Dyadobacter pollutisoli: one gene and its partners. The protein of the gene in region 1 binds, or shares a complex with, the protein of each later gene. Links are inferred from orthologs where the notes say so. Each region holds a gene or a part of one and is shown in the gene's direction. Other genes may lie near its edges. The genes, in order: tsaD, tsaE and tsaB.

Region 1 (6,196 bases):
CCCTCTGCAAATGGTTCGAGTGCTTTGAAATCCATCTGATTAAAAATCGCGCGAAGGTTCAAAGTATTTGTTTTCAGTTTCGGACGATAGGATCCCGTCAGATTAAAGACGCGCCTGGCATTTTTGTTAAGCTGGGCGTCAATTTCAAGCTCACTGGTAACCTGGTCCCAGTCTCCGGTCCCCGACAGGTTTCCAAACTCATACTTGCCGTAGCCTAAGCTTTCTATATTGAAATTCGCATCCAGTACCACACTTTTATAAATGTCCTTCATCTTTGCTGAGCCATCCATAATACCGGCCAGCTTCGTGTTTAGTACCGGGTTAAGGCTACCCAATTTAAAATTCCTGATATCCAGCAACAAGCTCTTATCCGGGTCATCCGAAGCCATACCACTCAGGAAAATACGCTGCTTTCCACTGACCAGCCCCACATTCGACATGGTAATGTTCTTGCCGACAATAGATATCAGGCTTTCGGACGGCACGTTCCATTCCTCGTCCAGCAAATTCAGTTTTGAGTTTTTAAAGCCAATGTCCAGCCCGGCAGGCAAGAACCGGATCTCTCCTGCCAGGTTCGCCATATTAGTACTTTTGACCTGATGCACAGCACCGTTAAAATCAATGTGGTCCACGTCCCACGTACCTTCCAATTCGAGTTTTTCAGTCGGTACCAGCACACTCATTTGCTGCTGATCAGAAGTGACCAATATCGACGCCAGTACTTCGGCACTGTTGACAAATTTTGAAGTCGTCACATCCACCTCAGAGTTGACAAACTGATTGGTACCATAGCGCACCGTGTCGGAAATCGCATTTAAAGTCAAAAATGCGGTATTGTCCATTTTAAAAACACCCTCAGCGCGGGCGCCTCTGGACACGTAAATATCCGGGCTCAGGAACGCGAGAAATCGGGACAGATTCCTCGTCTGAACTTCATAGTCAATCTGATATCGGTTTTGAATCGACTGTATCGGCTTTTTGGCATAATACTCAGTACGGTTCGCAGCATTCTCGAAGAAATACAGCTTATACTCTTCCAGTACGCGACTGACATCTTTCCAGGTTTGGGTCGGGAGAAAGTTACCTTCCAACTTTGCGGACAAAAACTCACTTTCAAGATGCAGACTACGCCTGTCCAGCTGCTGCCTTGACGAAAACACCAGCGTATCAATGACCAGGTTACGTTCTTTATTAGTCATCAACAGGTAGGTATTCAACAACTTGGCATCGCCCGTCAGCTCATCGACCGTGTTTCCGGTCACATTCACATTCAATTGGGTCCGCAGTGTGATCTGGTCTTCGGTATAGCCAAGCTCTTTCAAGTTTGCCTTTTCAATGACCCCCTGAAGATCAAATGAATTTTTAGGCTTGGAAAGGTCAAATTCTCCTTCCAGATCTACCACAAAATTGCTGTCCCTCGTGCTAACATGCCCATTGAAATACTGATTTTGTAAATTGCCTTTCAGCCGGATATTACGATAATCGTAGTGTCGGAAACCTATTTTACCAACCAGCGCATTCAAATCAGTGGAAGCATATTGGAGCTCTAAACCCTTCCCGTATATTTTTCCGTCAAAATCAAGCTGTTGCCATGTTTCTTCATTATCAATAAGCTTACCCAGTTCAAATGCAGATGTTTTGACCTCGCCGGAATAGGTTGTCGTTTTCTGGTCCGCGATATGAAAAACAAGGTCGCCAGCCAGCTCTCCCAGCGCCGAAGACGCGGAAGCATTCACAGCAAAATCCTCCAACGTTCCCTTGAATGTACCATCCAGCAATGTCAGCCCGAATTTTTGCATGGTCGGATGCATGTCCCATTCAGGATAGTATTGAACAATGTCGGCCGGATCGACCCTGGACAATGATAGACTGATATCCATTTGAACGCCTTCAATGGTCGGCAAGCCTTTGAAACCAATATTTCCAACCAGCCTGCTTCCTTTTCCAAAATGCAGGTCCGTATTGGAAAGCATAAAATCGTCCACCTTACCATTAAAATCACCCGAAATCCGCCAGGTTTCATGCAGCCTGTCGACATAGCCGGAGAATAACCCAAGATCCCTCGAATCCACATGACTACCGACCAAATGTCCTTTCATCCGGATCTTATGGTTAAAATCACCCAGCTCGCCGGAACGGTTGTAATAGAAAATGACTTCGTCTTTCAGGTGGGAATTCCCGATCCTGGCGTCCAGTTCTTTCAGCTCCATCTTTTTTTGACAGAACAAAAACCGGGTATCCAGGTCGTGCATGTTCAGGCCTGTTTGCTTATCTACCGTTTTCAGGTTTTTGGCTAAAAAAGAAATGGTATCTCCCTGAACCAGGAAATTTTTCAGATCGCCATACAGCTTGTTCAGTTCAAAATGGGAATAGTCGAAAACCCTGGCACCTTTGTCTCTTGCCCGACGCGGATCATCGTACCGGAATGTGCCGTCAATGACTTTTGATTTCCCAATGATAAACGGCGTATTGTTTTCAGGCGCATTGGCCGGTCGGGGAATTGTGGGCCTGGTAAGCTCGTTGATCTTTTCAATAAAACCATCGATGTTCAGCGATCCGGACTCGGGAATGACCACCAGGTGTACATTAGGCTGGAAAATATTTACTTCGTCGAGGTATATTTCCTTTGAAGAATTCTCAATGATGTTGTTGACATTCAAATTCACATCGATCCTGCCAACGTCGATCATGTCTTTTCTGCTGGTATCCTTCACGGAAATTCCTTCCAACGAAACGACATCGAACCACTTGATATTGACTTTTTGAATGGTAATGGGATAACCCAGCTTTCCTGAAATGTTGCTGGTAGCGAGGCGGACGGCCCAGGTCTGGACTGAAGGAAGTTGCAGCGCAATGGTGGCGATCCCAAGCGCAAGCAGCGCGAAGATAATAACCACAATCAGACCATTGCCAAACGCCTTCAGGAATTTTAACATATATAGCTTCGCAGCGGGATACTGCTTATCTTATTGTTAATGCTTAATTTTGCGAATATTTCATCAATATGAACATTCTCGCCATTGAATCGTCTTGCGACGAAACCTCCGCAGCCGTAATAACTAACGGGAAAATCCGCTCCAATGTTGTTGCTACGCAGCTCATTCACACACAATACGGCGGTGTTGTCCCTGAACTTGCCTCGCGGGCTCATCAACAACATATTCTGCCGGTAGTAGATAAAGCATTGAATGATGCAAAAGTAACAAAAAAAGACCTGGAAGCCATTGCTTTTACCAAAGGACCGGGTTTATTGGGCGCTTTGCTGGTTGGCACGTCGTTTGCAAAGTCCATGGCGCTGGGGCTCGACATCCCTTTAATCGAGATCAATCACATGCAGGCCCACGTGCTTGCGCACTTCATCGACGATCCCAAGCCTGCGTTTCCATTCCTTTGTCTGACCGTAAGCGGCGGACACACACAGATCGTGAAAGTGACCAGCCCACTGGAAATGGAGATCATCGGCGAAACGAGGGATGACGCGGTGGGAGAAGCGTTTGATAAAACGGCGAAGCTCATGGACTTACCCTACCCCGGCGGACCATTGATCGATAAATATGCAGCTCTGGGCAACCCTTCCGCTTATCCTTTTCCGCTGCCTGAGATGCCCGGACTTGATTTTTCTTTCAGTGGTATCAAAACTTCGTTTATGTATTTTTTACAAAAACAGGTGAGGGAAAACCCGGATTTTATCGCTCAGAATAAGGAGGACATTTGTGCCAGCATTCAATACACTTTGGTTGATATTTTGTTAAAAAAACTCAAAAAAGCATCCAGAGAAACCGGTATCAAAGAAATTGCAATCGCAGGCGGTGTTTCCGCTAACTCAGGATTACGCAAATCAATTATAGAATTAGGCGAAAAACTGGATTGGAAAGTGTACATTCCTGCCTTTGAATATTGCACAGACAATGCTGCAATGATCGCCATTGCAGCACATTACAAATTTTTAGCAAACGATTTTTGTGATCAAACCGTAAGTCCGCTGGCCAGAATGGAATTTTAAAAGGTATTCACAATATTACCGCCGCGCATGAAGCACTTCCTCCTCTGTTTAATTTGTACATTGTTATTGATGACAACAGGTGAAGCTTGCCGCAGTCAAACGCCGAAAGTTTTGCGCAACGATGTGACCATCCGTCCGGTTGTCAAAATTGAAAATACCGATACCCAGACAAGAATTGTTTACGACCCGTCCGACAAATCTTTTTACACCATCGCCTGGAATGGTGAATTGTACCATTTGAAGCCAGAAGTTTCCGGAAGTTATTCCATTCAGCGGCTTGCTACTGCGGAAGATCATGCCATTAACTATTTGCAGGGCCTTGCATTGCACGAGGGTAGCCTCTACCTGCTGGGCAATGTCGTGCTCAAACAAGGAGTTTCGGGTTACGGCAAGGCTGTAAAGGCAAAAATAACAGCTGATCACAAGCTTATATGGACAGAAATTTTCAGGACCGCTGAGCATGCTTCTTCCAAAACATTGTATGATCACGCATTCAGCGCCATTTGTTTTTCGCCCGATGGGAAGGATATTTTCATCGCCAGCGGCTCCCGGACAGACCACGGCGAAGTGAAGGACAATGATGGTCTTTACCCCAATCTTCGTGAGATAGCGCTCACCAGCGCCATTTTCAAAATTCCTGCATCTACTGAAAATCTTATTTTACCAAATGACTCCTCTGCGCTGGCGCCCTACATTTATGTGAGAGGCGTAAGAAATGCATTCAGTCTGGCTTTTGCTGCGAACGGTGATCTTTTTAGTGTAGAAAATTCCGGTGACCGCGACGATCCTGAGGAAATGAACTGGATCAGGCCGGGAGCACATTACGGCTTTCCCTGGGAAATGGGTGGTAACGATACGCCTATGCAATTTGCCGGGTACAAGCAGGATGATGACAAACTACTTAACCATGCTTACACCGGCTACCAGATCGGAGCCTTTTACGATGACAGCAAATATCCTCCGAAGCCAAAGAACCTGACTTTTCGCAAGCCCATTCAAAATGCCGGGCCCGATGCCGACATGTACAGAGACGCGGTGACTGGAAAGATCATGGACGCCAGTGAGAACGGAAAAACGATCAGTACTTTTACAGCACATCGTTCTCCATTGGGGCTTGTATTTGACACGAAAGAAGGTTTGGGAGGAGAATATAAAGGAAAAGGTTTTGTATTAAACTTTCAGGAAGGAACCGCATCCTACGGCCCTATGCAAGATTCAGGTCGTGACCTGCTCATGCTGGATTTGAAAAAGAATGCAGCCGGGGATGACTACACTCTCCATGCCCATCGTATCGCGATGGATTTCTGGGAGCCAACGGACGCGAAAATTGTCGATAGCAAGCTCTATGTCCTGGAAGGAAGAGGTCAGATCTGGGAGCTTACATTCCCCAAAGAGATTGTCACTTCAACCCAAATCTCACAGCCCGGTTCATTAAAGGCCTATCCTAATCCAAGCCAAAGCAAAATGCAGATTGAAGTTCCAGCGCAGCAACAAGCAGTGGTTATTTCGGTATTGGATATAGCCGGCAAGTTGTTGATCAAAGAAGAGCGAAAGGCGAAAGACGGAAAAACAGAGCTGGACATTTCGACCTTGAAAAGTGGTATCTATATGCTCAAAGTGGAGTCTCAGTCGTTACATTTAGCAACCAAATTTCTGGTAAATCCATGAGGACCAGTATCATTTTTACATTGATTCTCGCGATATCTGCTTCCTGGCTGGCATGTAGCAGCGACAATCCTGTGAAAACTCCCGACCCAATCGCGGAACTGCAAGGATTCAGCCCATTAAGTGGCGGCAAAGGAACATTGATAAAGATTCAGGGTAAAAACTTTGGCACGGTCGTGTCAGATATTTCTGTTAAAATCAATGGCCTTTCTGCCACCATTCAATCTGTCAGGGACAGCGAGATAGCAGCTGTTGTTCCCGACAAATGCGGCCTGGGAGCGATAGATTTAACGGTAAAAGGAAAAGCATTTACGTCCGCTGAGAAATTTCGTTACCAGTATGTTGCGACCACCAGCTTCTTCGCTGGCGGCACAAAAGGATACGCTGACGGCGCTCCCCAAACGGTTAAATTTGAGGGGCCTTACAACATTGTTTACGACAAGGGACTTCTGTATGTCGCCGATCTGGGCAATTGCATGGTCCGTAAAATAGAAGCTGACGGAACCACTTCAACCATTGTAGGTACCC
Region 2 (6,300 bases), 370 kb from region 1 along the record:
CTTTCTAGTAGTTTCCTGATAAATCCTGCGGCGAATGAGTGGGGAAATCTTGTCGAGCTGTTCGCCAATAAAATAGTCCGTCAATGCGAGTACGCCGGCGGTTTCAGCTGTAAACAGATCTACCGTGGGATCTTCTGCGTCGGGCAGGCCATTCTTTGCTTTTTGAACGCCCAAATGCGCCGGTACGCCCCAATAAGTTTCCTCACAAATCGCCCAGACCAGATTGACGATTGCTTCGGTGAACCTGCCTTTTCCTTCGATACTTTCAGCCAAAATCAGGCTCATCAGCTGGTTTCTTCGCCCAAAAGAGGCGGTACTGTGCCTTTCTCGGTCACCGCTACGGACGTAATCAAGCAGCAACGAAGCCGTAACGGCGGGTATCGGCTTAGCCAGCGCCTCTTCGCCGCTCTGAATGATAGCGTCCAAGTCTTTTTGATCGACCTGCTTTTTCCATTCTTCGGGCGTTTTGGGGTAGGGTGCCCAGTTTTCCCTTGGGACCAAAGCCTGCGCGATGGTTTCCGGAGAATACTGTTTGGACAAAATATTACGCTGTGTGACCTGAGCAGCAGCACTGCCGATGAAAATGACGGACAGAAACAGTGAAATTCGTAGCATATTTTAAGTGTTTAGGAGCATTTAAAATCACCAGCTTACAAGGTTTGCATGGTAATTAGAAACGAGAATGCAGATATACGATCTAATTCAGTAGAAACATGAGTTTTCATCTTTTTTGTTAAAATTTTGTTGGACTTTTCTTTCAAATTATATGAATGTTGAACGTATGCAACGTCGGGATTTCCTGAAAGCAGGAGCGGTCGTTTCTTCTTTTATGATTGTTCCAAGGCATGTTTTGGGTAAAGGTTATACTGCGCCGAGTGACAAGGTTGCTCTGGGTTTTATCGGATGCGGCCGTCAGAGCAGCGGGTTGCGCAATCGTTTCCTGGATACTATGGAAACCCAGATCGTAGCTGCTTCGGATGTATATGCCGTCAAACTGGACTCATTTTTGAATGTCACAAACAAATGGTATGCCGAAAAGCTGGGCCAAAATAATTATAAATCCGCAGTAGGGATCACTGATTTCCGCGAGCTGCTTTCGCGAAAAGACATTGATGCCGTCGTAATCGCATCGCCCGATCACTGGCATGCTGCGATGGCAGTTAGAGCGGCGCAGGCGGGTAAAGACATTTACTGCGAAAAGCCGTTATCGCTGACCGTAAAGGAAGGACGAGCAATGGTGGATGCTACCCGGAAAAATAATCGCGTTTTTCAGACGGGAAGTATGCAGCGTTCATCCAAAGAATTCACACAGGCTGTGCAGCTGGTACGTAGCGGTGCTATTGGTAAGATTCAAAAAGTATATGTGAATGTGGGTGGGCCACCGAAAGTATGGGACTTGCAGCAGGAAGCTGCTCCTTCCGGGTTAAACTGGGATATGTGGATGGGACCTAATGTCACGAGCCGGCCCTATAACAATGTGCTGGCACCAGCTATGGATGCCACATTCTGGCCAAAGTGGCGCGATTATACGGAGTTTGGCGGGGGCGGAATGACTGACTGGGGTGCACATATGTTCGATATCGCCCAGTGGGGCCTGGGTATGGACAGCAGCGGCCCAACGGAACTCATTTATTCGGAACCGGGGAAGGGATTGGTTTACAAATATGCCAACGGCGTAGAGGTCATTCACCGGCCGATGGAAGGGAAACCGCATTGCCATTTTGTGGGATCAGATGGAGAAGTTTTTGTGGCACGAGGCGAGTTGCGTACCACTCCCGAACCATTGAAAGACAAGGTTTTTCAGGAAGGGGATTATAAGGTGTATGTCAGTACGAATCATTATAAAGATTTTTTAAACGCGATAAAGACAAGGAAACCGCCCATTTGTGATGTGGAAACAGGGCATCGGACGGCGTCGGTTTGCAATATTGGTAACATTACCTACCAGTTGCAGCGCTCACTCAAATGGGACGCGGAGAAGGAGAAATTTGACGATAAAGAGGCAAATAAACTGCTCGGTCGCGAGATGCGTAAAGAATGGAAAGTGTAGTGCGCTGATTCACTGATCGATAGAAACCGGGAGCTTCATACAGGCTTCCGGTTTTATTTTTTAACGCCGGGACAGGGAGAGCGAATGGATAAAATTGCAGTGAGTTTTTCCAAATTGTGTATTTTTGTAACATGATCGCAGAGCCTACCACCATACATTTTAAAGAGCTGGATGAGCTGCAAGCGGTTTCGTCTCAACTGCTCCAAATTGGTAAAGACAGGCCGGTTTGGTTGTTTGAAGGGCACATGGGGGCCGGGAAAACAACACTGATCAAAGCGCTTTGCCGACATTTGGGCGTCACAACCCATGTTCAGAGTCCCACTTTTTCGCTGGTCAATGAGTATGAATCGGATAGAGAAGTAATCTATCACTTTGATTTTTACAGGATTAAGGATGAGGCCGAAGCGCTGGATATGGGAGTGGAAGAATATTTTGATTCAGGTAGCTTTTGTTTTGTGGAGTGGCCGGGAAAAATTGAGTCCTTGTGGCCAATGCAGTATTTGATGCTGCATTTATCGGCCGACGAAAGTGGTATGAGAATATTAGAAGTAAAAAAGGTATAAGAGGTTACTGGCAGTTAATTACGTTTTCACTTTCATTTTTTTGCTATTCCATGGCGCAACCTCAGATTACCGGTTTCGAAGAGCTGGCCAAGCAATCGGTACTATATCCGCAAGAATCGTTACTGGCTGTTAAAAAAGATCAAAATTCGTTGCATATAGGCTTGCCGAGGGAGGTTTCTTTGCAGGAAAACCGCATTGCCCTCACCCCGGACGCGGTAGGTATCCTGGTCAGGAACGGGCATGAGGTATGGGTGGAAAAGGATGCGGGAAAAGGCTCTAACCTTTCTGATCATGAATACAGCGAGGCGGGTGCAAAAATAGTCCAGAGTGCCAAGGAGGTTTATCAGGCCAATTTAATTCTCAAAGTGGAACCGCTGGTCGAAGAGGAATTTAGCTACATTAAGTCTGGTACGACCCTGATCTCGGCATTGAATTTGCCAGCATTGGAAAAGCAATATTTTGAAAAACTGAATGAGCATAAAATTACTGGTATAGGTTACGAGCTGATCGAGGACAAGGTAGGAGGAAAGCCCATTATTAGGGCTATGGGCGAAATCGCCGGGAGTACCGTGTTATTGATCGCCGCCGAATATTTGTCGACACCCAATGGCGGACGAGGCATTATCCTCGGAGGGATCACCGGTGTACCGCCAACGAAAATCGTCATTCTCGGTGCTGGTACTGTTGCGGAGTACGCAACCCGCGCGGCAATCAGCGTCGGTGCTGACATTAAAGTTTTTGACAAACATATTTACCGTTTGCAGAGGCTTAAATATTCGATCGGGCAGAATTTATATACTTCTATTATCGATTCCGACACATTGGCCGAGGCTATTGCAAGGGCTGACGTGGTCATAGGCACGATGCGTGCCGAAAACGGGATCAGTCCATTGGTGGTAACGCGTGAAATGGTGTCAAAAATGAAGCCGGGTTCTGTGATCATTGATGTAAGTATCGATCAGGGAGGATCGTTTGAAACTTCGAGGATGACTTCCCACAAGAACCCGACATTCAAATACAATGATGTGATCCACTATTGTGTTCCCAACATTCCTTCGAGGGTTGCGCACACGGCCAGTACTGCCCTGAGCAATGTATTTTTGCCGTTTTTATTACAAACAGGAACAATTGGAGGTATTGAGGAAATGATTTACGCGAATCGGTGGTTTATGAAGGGAGTGTATTGTCACAAAGGCACGCTCACCAATTCGCACATCGCACGTAGCTTTAATATGCGGTACAAGGATCTGACGTTGCTGCTTGCGGCGAGAATGTGATTGGGGCAGTCGGCTATCGGCTATCGGCAGTCGGCTTTTTTGCGATACTGAACGCCGATCATTGATTGACTATCATTGATATTTTGACCAAAAAACTAAAATAAATAGCCGATGGCTGACTGCCGAAGGCCGAAGTATATGATTAATAATAGTAATGAAAATACCTTGATGGATGATGCCAATTCTCCGGAATTGAATCAAAAGCTGATGGGTTACATATCGCAGGATTTTATCAAAGTTGCTGACCAGCTGAAAGAAGCGTCGTACCAGATCAGAAAAAGGGGATTTTCAGAAAACCCGATTTTTGTCGTGACTAATAACGACCTGGAACTTGGTGCGATGCTGATTGATAGGACGGAATTGACGAACCTTTATTCTTATCGGGCATCTTATATGCAGGAGTTTGTGGACCGCAAGCTCATTGGTGAAGAATCGGTTTTGTTATTCACCGAGAACTACAAAAATCCGGACGAATTCTGCTGCCTTTTTGCGCTGCTGGGCGATTTCTCGGGGTTTGTATTTGTCCCATATCCAGAGGATTAATCGGCCGAAAGAGCATAATTTCCCAGACTAAAAAGGGGAGGAGAACCGATTAATAAACAAATCGGGCAGGAGGGAGAAAATTTGACGTCTGAATCAAAAAATTATTTTTAGATTTATCAAATAAATAATTGACTTTCAGCTTAAACATCCCTCTTTATGGAATCAAAACTACTTCTTGAAAAAGAACTGGAACCCATTTTTCTTCAAAAGTTTCCCCCCTTCTCTGAGGAAGTGAAGGAGTTTTTAGTGAAGTACGGCCCATACATTATGCTGTTCTTTTCTGTCCTTGGTATTTTTGCCTTGCTTACCGCATTCGGTTTGGGTGGAGCGATCTTTGGAATGGGCGGAGCTGCTGCGGGCCTGGGAGCTACTTTTTACGTGGGCGTTGCCCTGGGTGTGATCACATTGATCATGTACCTGATGGCCTTCACTCCATTGAAAGCACGTAAGAGAGCTGGCTGGAACCTGTTGTATTATGCAGTACTGGTCGGCTTGGTAAGTAACCTGATCCAATTTCAAATCGTGGGTTTCATTATCAGCGGTCTGATCGGCTTTTGGGTTTTGTTCCAGATTCGGGAAAAATACATCTAGGAGACATTCCTACATTAGTTTTATTGAAAAAAGCGAGCGGATATCCGCCCGCTTTTTATTTTTACCATTAATCCGTCAAATTACGCTTTCATACTTGTAACTTTAATCGAGCCGCTTATACTTTGCATATTTGGTGCATATTCACCGATCCTTCATCCCTATGAATATTATAGAAGTCCGGAATGTTACAAAAGAGTATTCCAACCACATTGCCCTCGACGATGTAAGTATTTCAATTCCCAAAGGCAGTATTTTCGGTTTGCTAGGCCCAAACGGTGCCGGAAAAACCTCACTCATCAGGATCATCAACCAGATCACCGGGCCAGACAAAGGAGAGATTTTGTTTGACGGCCAGCTTTTGAATTCCAGTCACATTTCCAGGATCGGCTATTTGCCGGAGGAAAGGGGGCTTTATAAAAAAATGAAAGTGGGGGAGCAGTTGCTATATCTCGCCCAGCTCAAAGGATTGTCCCAAAAAGAGGCGATGGATAAACTGAAAACCTGGTTTGTCAAATTTGACATTAAAACCTGGTGGGACAAAAGTGTGTCCGATCTTTCGAAAGGAATGCAGCAAAAGGTCCAGTTTGTGTCCACCGTGCTTCACGAGCCCGACCTGATCATTCTCGACGAACCGTTTTCAGGATTTGACCCTATCAATGCCAATCTGATCCGCGATGAGATCCTGGAATTGAAGCAAAAGGGCAGTACTATCATATTTTCGACCCACAGGATGGAAACCGTGGAGGAGCTTTGCGATAACATTGCATTGATTCATAAAGCCAAAAAAGTGCTCGATGGTCCCAAAAAGCTGATCAAGGAACAATTCAAGACGCATACTTATTTTGTCGAATACAAGGGACATATCGACGAACTTGACCCGATTTATGGTATTCTGGAAGAAAAGGAGCTGGAAGACGGGTACTATCGCGCCAATATCCATCTCGGAGAAGGTGCCAGTCCCAATGCGCTGCTGCTGAACCTGGTTTCCAAAGTAGAAATCAGGGCTTTCGGGGAGAACATTCCTAGTATGAGTGACATTTTTATGCGTTCAGTCAATGAGGTTCCAGAAGCGTAAGGGACGTTCCAACATTTAAATTTCTTTAAAATGCGTAATATATTTTTGGTGATCAAAAGAGAATACATGGTCAGGGTCAAGAAAAAATCCTTTCTGATCATGACTTTGCTCGCGCCTTTGTTATTTGTCGGATTTTATGCCGCGGTGATCTGGGTGGCATTGGGCTCTGTGGATGCAAAAACGGTGCAGGTGCTCGATGAG
Region 3 (6,354 bases), 1.2 Mb from region 1 along the record:
CTATGCCTGGGACTCATTTTATTGATCGGAATGAATGAGTATACACTGGTTTGGCTGGTGATACTTTCTGGTTCTCTTTTCTTTTTTCGCAGTATGAGCAAGAGGAAGTTGCAATGGAAGGAATTGCTTTTTAGTATTATTTCGCTGGCATTCGGAGTATTGTCAGTGACGGCTCCGGGTAATGCTGCCAGGGCCGAATCGGGCTTGTACCCTACTCCATTGAAATACAATCTTATCTTTTCACTAAAAAATAGTCTGGTCTGGGGCATTCATAATTTTTCAAAAATGGCCCCAACATTGTGTGTGCTGACATTGGTACTGATCCCCCTGGCGGCTCAGCTTTACAATTCCAGACAAAAAGGAGAGTTCAAATTTTTATCAGTTCACCCGGCTCTTTCGCTACTTATTTTTGCCGGATGCCTCTATCTGAGCTACTTCCCCTCTTACTGGTCCATTGCCGAGCCCCCTAATCTTCGCGGGCAGTGTGTGATCAATTTCTGGACATTGATCGGCTGGACTTTCAATGTTTTTGTACTGACATTCAGGGCTATGGAGAAGGGCAAAGTGAAAATTGCAACAAGCCTCGGTGTACTGGGATGGGCTGTGGGATTATACTTTCTGACCATTTATACCAGTAATTTCAATTACCGCTCAGCCTGGTCTGATTTGCTTACGGGTCGTGCCTACCGCTACAATCAGGAAATGATAGCCAGAACAGCGCTGGTTCTCAATACAAAGGAACCGCAGGTATATGTGCCTAAGTTGAAAAATATGCCGTACACAATACTGTCTGTTACTGACCTTTGGGACCCTGCCTGGGCTTCTGTGGAGGTGAACAATGGGTGTGCGGAATGGTATTTCAAGAAAAAGTTTTTCTATAAATGACAGCTGTCTGAGATATATTTTTTAAAATTCCAGTTAAACATTGACATAATTTAAATTTTTGTCTACCTTTGCAAGCCAAAATTACGGGTAGAAGAGATTTATATCGCAATAATTTGATACTGAGATGAAACGTACCTTTCAACCATCGAATCGCAAGAGGAGAAATAAGCACGGTTTCCGTGAAAGAATGTCCACGGCAAACGGGCGTAAAGTAGTTGCCGGTCGTCGTAAAAAAGGCCGTTGGAAACTAACGGTTTCAGACGAAAAACGTCATAAGCAATAATCAGTGTTTGAAAGTTTGAGTAGGGGACGCCTAGTCTTTTCATAGTCTGACAAGTTCGATAATTCTCAAACTTGTCAGACACTTTTTTCTACAAGAACTTGAAACAAACATTTGGTAAAAAGGAACGTTTGTGTAGCCCCCGACTTATCGGAAGGCTTTTTCAGAGAGGTAGTGCGGAGATTCATACGTTCTACCTTTTTCCTTTTAGAGTGCTGTATATCTACGACATACAGTCACCTCCCCCACTTCCGCAGGTGCTATTTTCCATTTCCAAGAAGCAGTTCAAACGAGCCGTTGACCGGAATCTGGTACGTCGCCGTTGTCGGGAATCCTACCGGCTCAATAAAGCATCCCTGCTTGCATTACCCACGGAATCAAGACCTTCATACATTGCTTTTTTGTATCTTGCAAAAGAAATAACATCTTACGACGTTATTGAAACGGCTATGAAACAATCGCTCAAAAGACTTGAAAGATTGCCTGCGGCCCATCCGAAAAATCAATCTAATTCCTGAACATAGATGAAAAAGTATCTTCGCTCGATCTGGTTGACCATACCAGTTATTGCAGGTCTTGCATTTGTTTCTTTCCGGCAGGACGACCGCCTCTTCGAAATTGCCCGTAACCTCGATATATACGCCACACTGTTCAAGGAATTGAATGCTTATTATGTCGACGAAATCAATCCTAATCAACTGATTAAGACGAGTATCGATAACATGCTGCGGTCACTTGATCCTTACACCGTTTACTATGCGGAGGATGATATTGAGGATTATATGACTATGACTACCGGCAAATACAATGGTATCGGTGCGATGGTCAACTCAGCGGACGGGAAGCATACGGTGATGATGGTGTATGAAGATACGCCAGCTCAGAAAGCGGGATTACAGCTTGGCGATGAAATCACAAAGATTAATGGAATAGATCTTTCGACGAGAGAGGATTTTGATACCGGAAAATTATTAAAAGGCCAGACCCAAACCAGCGTTACCCTGACTGTAAAACGTTACGGAATCACGAAACCACTCGAAATTTCGCTTAACCGGGACATCGTAAAAGTGACCAATGTTCCTTACTACGGCATGATCAGTGAAGATGTGGGGTACATTGATTTGAAAGATTTTACCGCAACAGCATCCCGTGAAGTTCGCAATGCATTTCAGGAGCTAAAAGGAAAAGGCATGAAATACGTGGTACTCGATCTTCGAGATAATCCGGGTGGACTGCTGAACATGGCCATTGAAATATCAAATATATTTATTCCAAAAGGTCAGGAAATTGTTTCTACCAAAGGCAAAGTGAGCGAGTGGAATAAAACTTACACAGCCTACAATCCTGCATTGGATACTGAAATTCCCGTTGTAGTGCTTACCAACAATCGCAGTGCTTCTGCTGCTGAGATCGTTTCGGGAGTTATTCAGGACTATGACCGCGGCGTGCTGATTGGTCAGCGTACTTACGGAAAAGGTCTTGTGCAAACTACCCGCGATCTTTCATTCAACACCAAAATGAAGATCACAACGGCTAAATACTACATTCCCAGCGGCCGGTGTATTCAGGCGATTGATTACAGCCACCGTAATGATGACGGCAGCGTAGGTAAAATTGCTGATTCATTAATGACCGAATTCAAAACCAGTAATGGACGCTCAGTATTTGATGGAGGCGGTATTTTACCTGATATCCTGACTGAAAAAGAGACCTATTCACCATTAGCTACGTCTTTGGGCCGCAACCGTCTGTTCTTCGACTATGCGGTGAAATATCATTTTGAGCACCCTACCATTAAGCCCGCAAAGGAGTTTCATTTGACTGACGCTGAATATGCTGCATTCGTGAAATGGCTTGGTGATAAAGAGTACGACTACACCACGCAAGTTGAAAGGGACCTTAATAATCTGGAAGCTTCTGCTAAAAAAGAGAAATCGCTGGAAGTGATTGAAGATCAACTGAAAGCATTAAAATCGAAGCTTACGCATAGCAAGGACAACGATTTGCAGATTTTCAAACCGGAAATTAAACAAGTAGTGGAAGAGGAAATTATCAAACACTACTACCTTGAAAAAGGTATGCGAGAGGCATCCTTCAATGAAGATGCGGAGGTTAAAGCTGCTCTCGCACTCTTTAAAGACTCTGCCCGCTACAACGAAATCCTGAAAAAGAAATAATACATTCCGCCCGTCACTAACCTGGCGGGCTTCGCTTTTATGCTCTTATTAAGTATTGATACTTCGATCCGCGGATGCTCTGTGGCGCTTCACGGAGATACCGGATTACTCGCATCCTACGATCTTTATACCGACAAATCATCGTCCGCGATGCTGACAACACTTATAAAAAATGTTGTCCAGAACGCCAGTTACAGCTTATCCGACCTGGACGCGATCTCGATTGCGAAAGGCCCGGGCTCGTATACAGGTCTGCGGGTAGGCGTATCCACGGCCAAAGGTCTTTGCTATGCATTGGAAAAACCATTGATCGCCATTAATACGCTGGAAGCAATGTCATTACAGCTCTCTCCCTTCTTTCGGGGGCATTTGCTCTGCCCAATGATTGACGCGCGGAGAATGGAAGTGTACACGGCTGTATTTAATGATCAGAATCAATTTGTGGAGCCAACACGAGCGGTTATTATGGATGCTGATTCTTTCCGGGATTTATTGAAAGAACATAAAGTCGTTTTTTTCGGAGACGGAGCAGCTAAATGTAAGCCATTACTTTACGATCATCCCAATGCTGTATTTCCAGAACAGGAAGTCCGGCCGTCGGCCAAAACAATAGGAAGCCTGGCGGTTAATGCATTTGAAAATGCTCAATTTGAAGATGTGGCTACATTTGAACCCTATTATTTAAAGGATTTCATGTCTCCTGCTCTCAAAAAGATGAAAGTAAATATTTAAGAAACATGATTTTCAGGCTGCGGACAAACAATCTCTTCCATTTTGGTGTTAACAATTTGAAAAACAAAAGTTAAAGATGGAAACAGAGGAAATTGTAAACCGGGTTGCAGGCAGTGGCATTATCTCATTGGATCTGGAAGAATTATATCACCCCGGCGAGCGCATACTTTACGATATCAAAGACAATCTCTGGCAAGGTATGATCCTCCGGGAAAAGGATTTCCGGGAATTTCTTAAAGGGCATGATTGGGCCCAATATCAGGGAAAAAACATTGCCATTATCTGCTCCGAAGACGCCATAGTTCCTACCTGGGCCTATATGTTGATTGCGGTTCAGCTTGAACCATTTGCTAATACGATTGTTTTCGGAGATTTGAATGCATTGGAAGACAAGCTCTTCGCAAACGCAATTCACCAAATTGATCCAGAGGAATACCGCGGAAAAAGAGTGGTGGTAAAGGGCTGCAGCAAAGTCGATGTGCCTGTATCTGCGTATGTAGAGATCAGCAGGATATTAAAGCCTGTGGTGCAAAGCCTGATGTTCGGCGAACCTTGCAGTACTGTTCCTCTTTATAAAAAACCTAAATCTTCCGTCGCTTCCTCAGCCGACTGATCCGAATCTTCTTTCAACAATTTGAATGTCATGCGGTGATACGGGCATGGTCCGTGCAGGCCTATGGCTTTGCGGTGGTGGATCGTGGGATAACCTACATTATGCTCCCAACCGTAATGCGGAAAATGTACTGACAGGTTGGACATCAATTCATCACGGTAATTCTTGGCCAGTACAGACGCCGCCGCAATGGAAAGATAATGTGCGTCGCCTTTGATGATGCAGGTATGCGGGATCATCGGGTATGGTGTAAACCGGTTTCCATCTACTAGTAAGTGTTCCGGCTTCGTCCTCAGCTTGTCAACCGCACGGTGCATGGCCAGGAAGCTGGCTTTCAGTATATTAATCTTGTCAATTTCAATGTTATCCACCTCGGCAACTGCCCAGGAAATTGACTCGCGGATTATTTCCTTTTCCAGGTCAAGTCGCTGAACTTTGGTGAGTTGCTTGGAATCATTGAGAAAAGAATGCTTGTAATCTCTTGGTAAAATAACGGCGGCGGCTACAACCGGTCCGGCCAGGCACCCTCTTCCAACCTCATCCAGGCCAGCTTCAACTACATCGATATTGTAATACGCTTTCAGCATTAATCTTCCAGAATGTTCGCCATAAAAGTACTTTTTGTCCCGATCGCCAGCAGCAGGAACAACACTGCCCAGTAAAGATATATTCTGTAAAAGTCGCTCACATCCCGTGACAAAACGTCTCGCGACTTAACTTTTTCCAGCTGGTCTATTTGTTTAAACACCGTTTCAAGAGCGGTATTATCCGTAGCACGAAAATACTTTCCATTGCCCATACCTGCAATATTTTGCAGCTCCCCTTCATCCACCAATGCACCAGCAACGCTAGTGCTATCTGTCCTTGCACCTTTCTTGGCACGGCCCACGGAGATAGTATATACTTTTACGCCAAATGCATTGGCGAGTTGAGCCGAAGTTGTCGGTCCCAGGTTACCCGAGGTGTTGTCCCCGTCGCTGATCAGAATCGCGACTTTGCTCTCTCCCCGAGTTTCTCGCATGCGGTTCACAGCCACGGCCAGTGCACTACCTATTGCAGTTCCGGCAGTGGGGATCATTGCAGGGTTTATTTCATCTAAAAATCCGTAAAGCAGCTCGTAATCCGTAGTAAGCGGGCAAAGGGATACGGCTTCTCCTGCAAAAATGATTAGCCCTATTCTGTCCTGCAAACGTCCTTTAATGAATCGTCTTGCTACCTTTTTCGCAGCTTCCAGCCGATTGGGACTCAGATCTTTCTCCATCATGGAATCCGAAATATCCAACAAAAGCATAATGTCAATCCCCTCCGAATACTGGTCCCTGCGCTCGGAAATCACCTGAGGCCGGGCCAGGGAAACCAGAATGAGGCAAATAGCTGATCCTACAAAAACGGGCTGCACGAAGCGCAAAAGGGTAAGCCAGCTCCGGAAGCCGCTCACCGATGTATATGTAATGGTGAGCCGCTGCTTATGATTTCGGTGAAAAGCATTACGCAGCCAAAACAAAATCGGAATAAACGGAATCAGGTATAAAAAATAAGGGTACACCCATTCGTATGAGCGCAAAGCCTCATAGCCAAACCATTTGAGTGAAAACCATGGATCTGTCATAGCAAATTATCAGGTCAGCTGGGTATCGAGGATGAATCTCCTTTTGGCACGGTAAAGC

What was found.
Region 2: the proteins of tsaD (region 1) and tsaE are in contact, whole or in part, in a crystal structure (PDB 6N9A), measured with the Thermotoga maritima proteins. The link is inferred for Dyadobacter pollutisoli from one-to-one orthologs. Residues at the interface, in WP_004082750.1 of Thermotoga maritima: Cys10, Asp11, Arg49, His50, Leu82, Gly84, Gly135, Gly136, Glu154, Thr155, Leu156, Asp157, Asp158, Ser159, Glu162, Asp165, Lys166, Arg169, Leu170, Tyr175, Lys213, Thr214, Leu217, Tyr218, Gln221, Arg222, Asn324; in WP_004082108.1 of Thermotoga maritima: Leu37, Gly38, Lys46, Lys57, Val59, Lys60, Ser61, Thr63, Phe64, Thr65, Leu66, Met67, Val69, Pro71, Tyr82, Arg83, Leu84, Asp86, Asp88, Phe89, Asp93, Ile128, Asp130, Glu131, Arg134.
Region 3: the proteins of tsaD (region 1) and tsaB are in contact, whole or in part, in a solved structure (PDB 4WQ4), measured with the Escherichia coli proteins. The link is inferred for Dyadobacter pollutisoli from one-to-one orthologs.

What each region holds. Positions count from the first base shown.
Region 1 is NZ_CP112998.1:4,949,544-4,955,739, forward strand. The notes cover bases 2,197-5,003. They hold tsaD (tRNA (adenosine(37)-N6)-threonylcarbamoyltransferase complex transferase subunit TsaD), read left to right. Parts: upstream 2,197-3,004; coding sequence 3,005-4,003; downstream 4,004-5,003. Other genes in these bases: ON006_RS20175 (translocation/assembly module TamB domain-containing protein), read right to left, coding at 2,197-2,936; ON006_RS20185 (T9SS type A sorting domain-containing protein), read left to right, coding at 4,073-5,003. Also shown: more of ON006_RS20175, read right to left, coding at 1-2,196; more of ON006_RS20185, read left to right, coding at 5,004-5,671; ON006_RS20190 (IPT/TIG domain-containing protein), read left to right, coding at 5,668-6,196.
Region 2 is NZ_CP112998.1:4,577,966-4,584,265, reverse strand. What follows is about bases 987-3,897. They hold tsaE (tRNA (adenosine(37)-N6)-threonylcarbamoyltransferase complex ATPase subunit type 1 TsaE), read left to right. Parts: upstream 987-2,181; coding sequence 2,182-2,613; downstream 2,614-3,897. Other genes in these bases: ON006_RS18765 (alanine dehydrogenase), read left to right, coding at 2,664-3,890; ON006_RS18775 (Gfo/Idh/MocA family protein), read left to right, coding at 987-2,050. Outside these bases: ON006_RS18780 (heparinase II/III domain-containing protein), read right to left, coding at 1-615; more of ON006_RS18775, read left to right, coding at 767-986; ON006_RS18760 (hypothetical protein), read left to right, coding at 4,029-4,433; ON006_RS18755 (hypothetical protein), read left to right, coding at 4,590-5,024; ON006_RS18750 (ABC transporter ATP-binding protein), read left to right, coding at 5,185-6,099; ON006_RS18745 (ABC transporter permease), read left to right, coding at 6,130-6,300. UniProt on the Escherichia coli protein: Required for the formation of a threonylcarbamoyl group on adenosine at position 37 (t(6)A37) in tRNAs that read codons beginning with adenine.
Region 3 is NZ_CP112998.1:6,156,635-6,162,988, reverse strand. Bases 2,263-5,227 are described here. They hold tsaB (tRNA (adenosine(37)-N6)-threonylcarbamoyltransferase complex dimerization subunit type 1 TsaB), read left to right. Parts: upstream 2,263-3,381; coding sequence 3,382-4,074; downstream 4,075-5,227. Other genes in these bases: rnhB (ribonuclease HII), read right to left, coding at 4,645-5,227; ON006_RS25340 (DUF2480 family protein), read left to right, coding at 4,151-4,687; ON006_RS25350 (S41 family peptidase), read left to right, coding at 2,263-3,342. In the rest of the region: ON006_RS25365 (hypothetical protein), read left to right, coding at 1-885; rpmH (50S ribosomal protein L34), read left to right, coding at 1,010-1,168; ON006_RS25355 (ribonuclease P protein component), read left to right, coding at 1,240-1,683; more of ON006_RS25350, read left to right, coding at 1,690-2,262; more of rnhB, read right to left, coding at 5,228-5,274; ON006_RS25330 (VWA domain-containing protein), read right to left, coding at 5,274-6,296; ON006_RS25325 (hypothetical protein), read right to left, coding at 6,306-6,354. UniProt on the Escherichia coli protein: Required for the formation of a threonylcarbamoyl group on adenosine at position 37 (t(6)A37) in tRNAs that read codons beginning with adenine.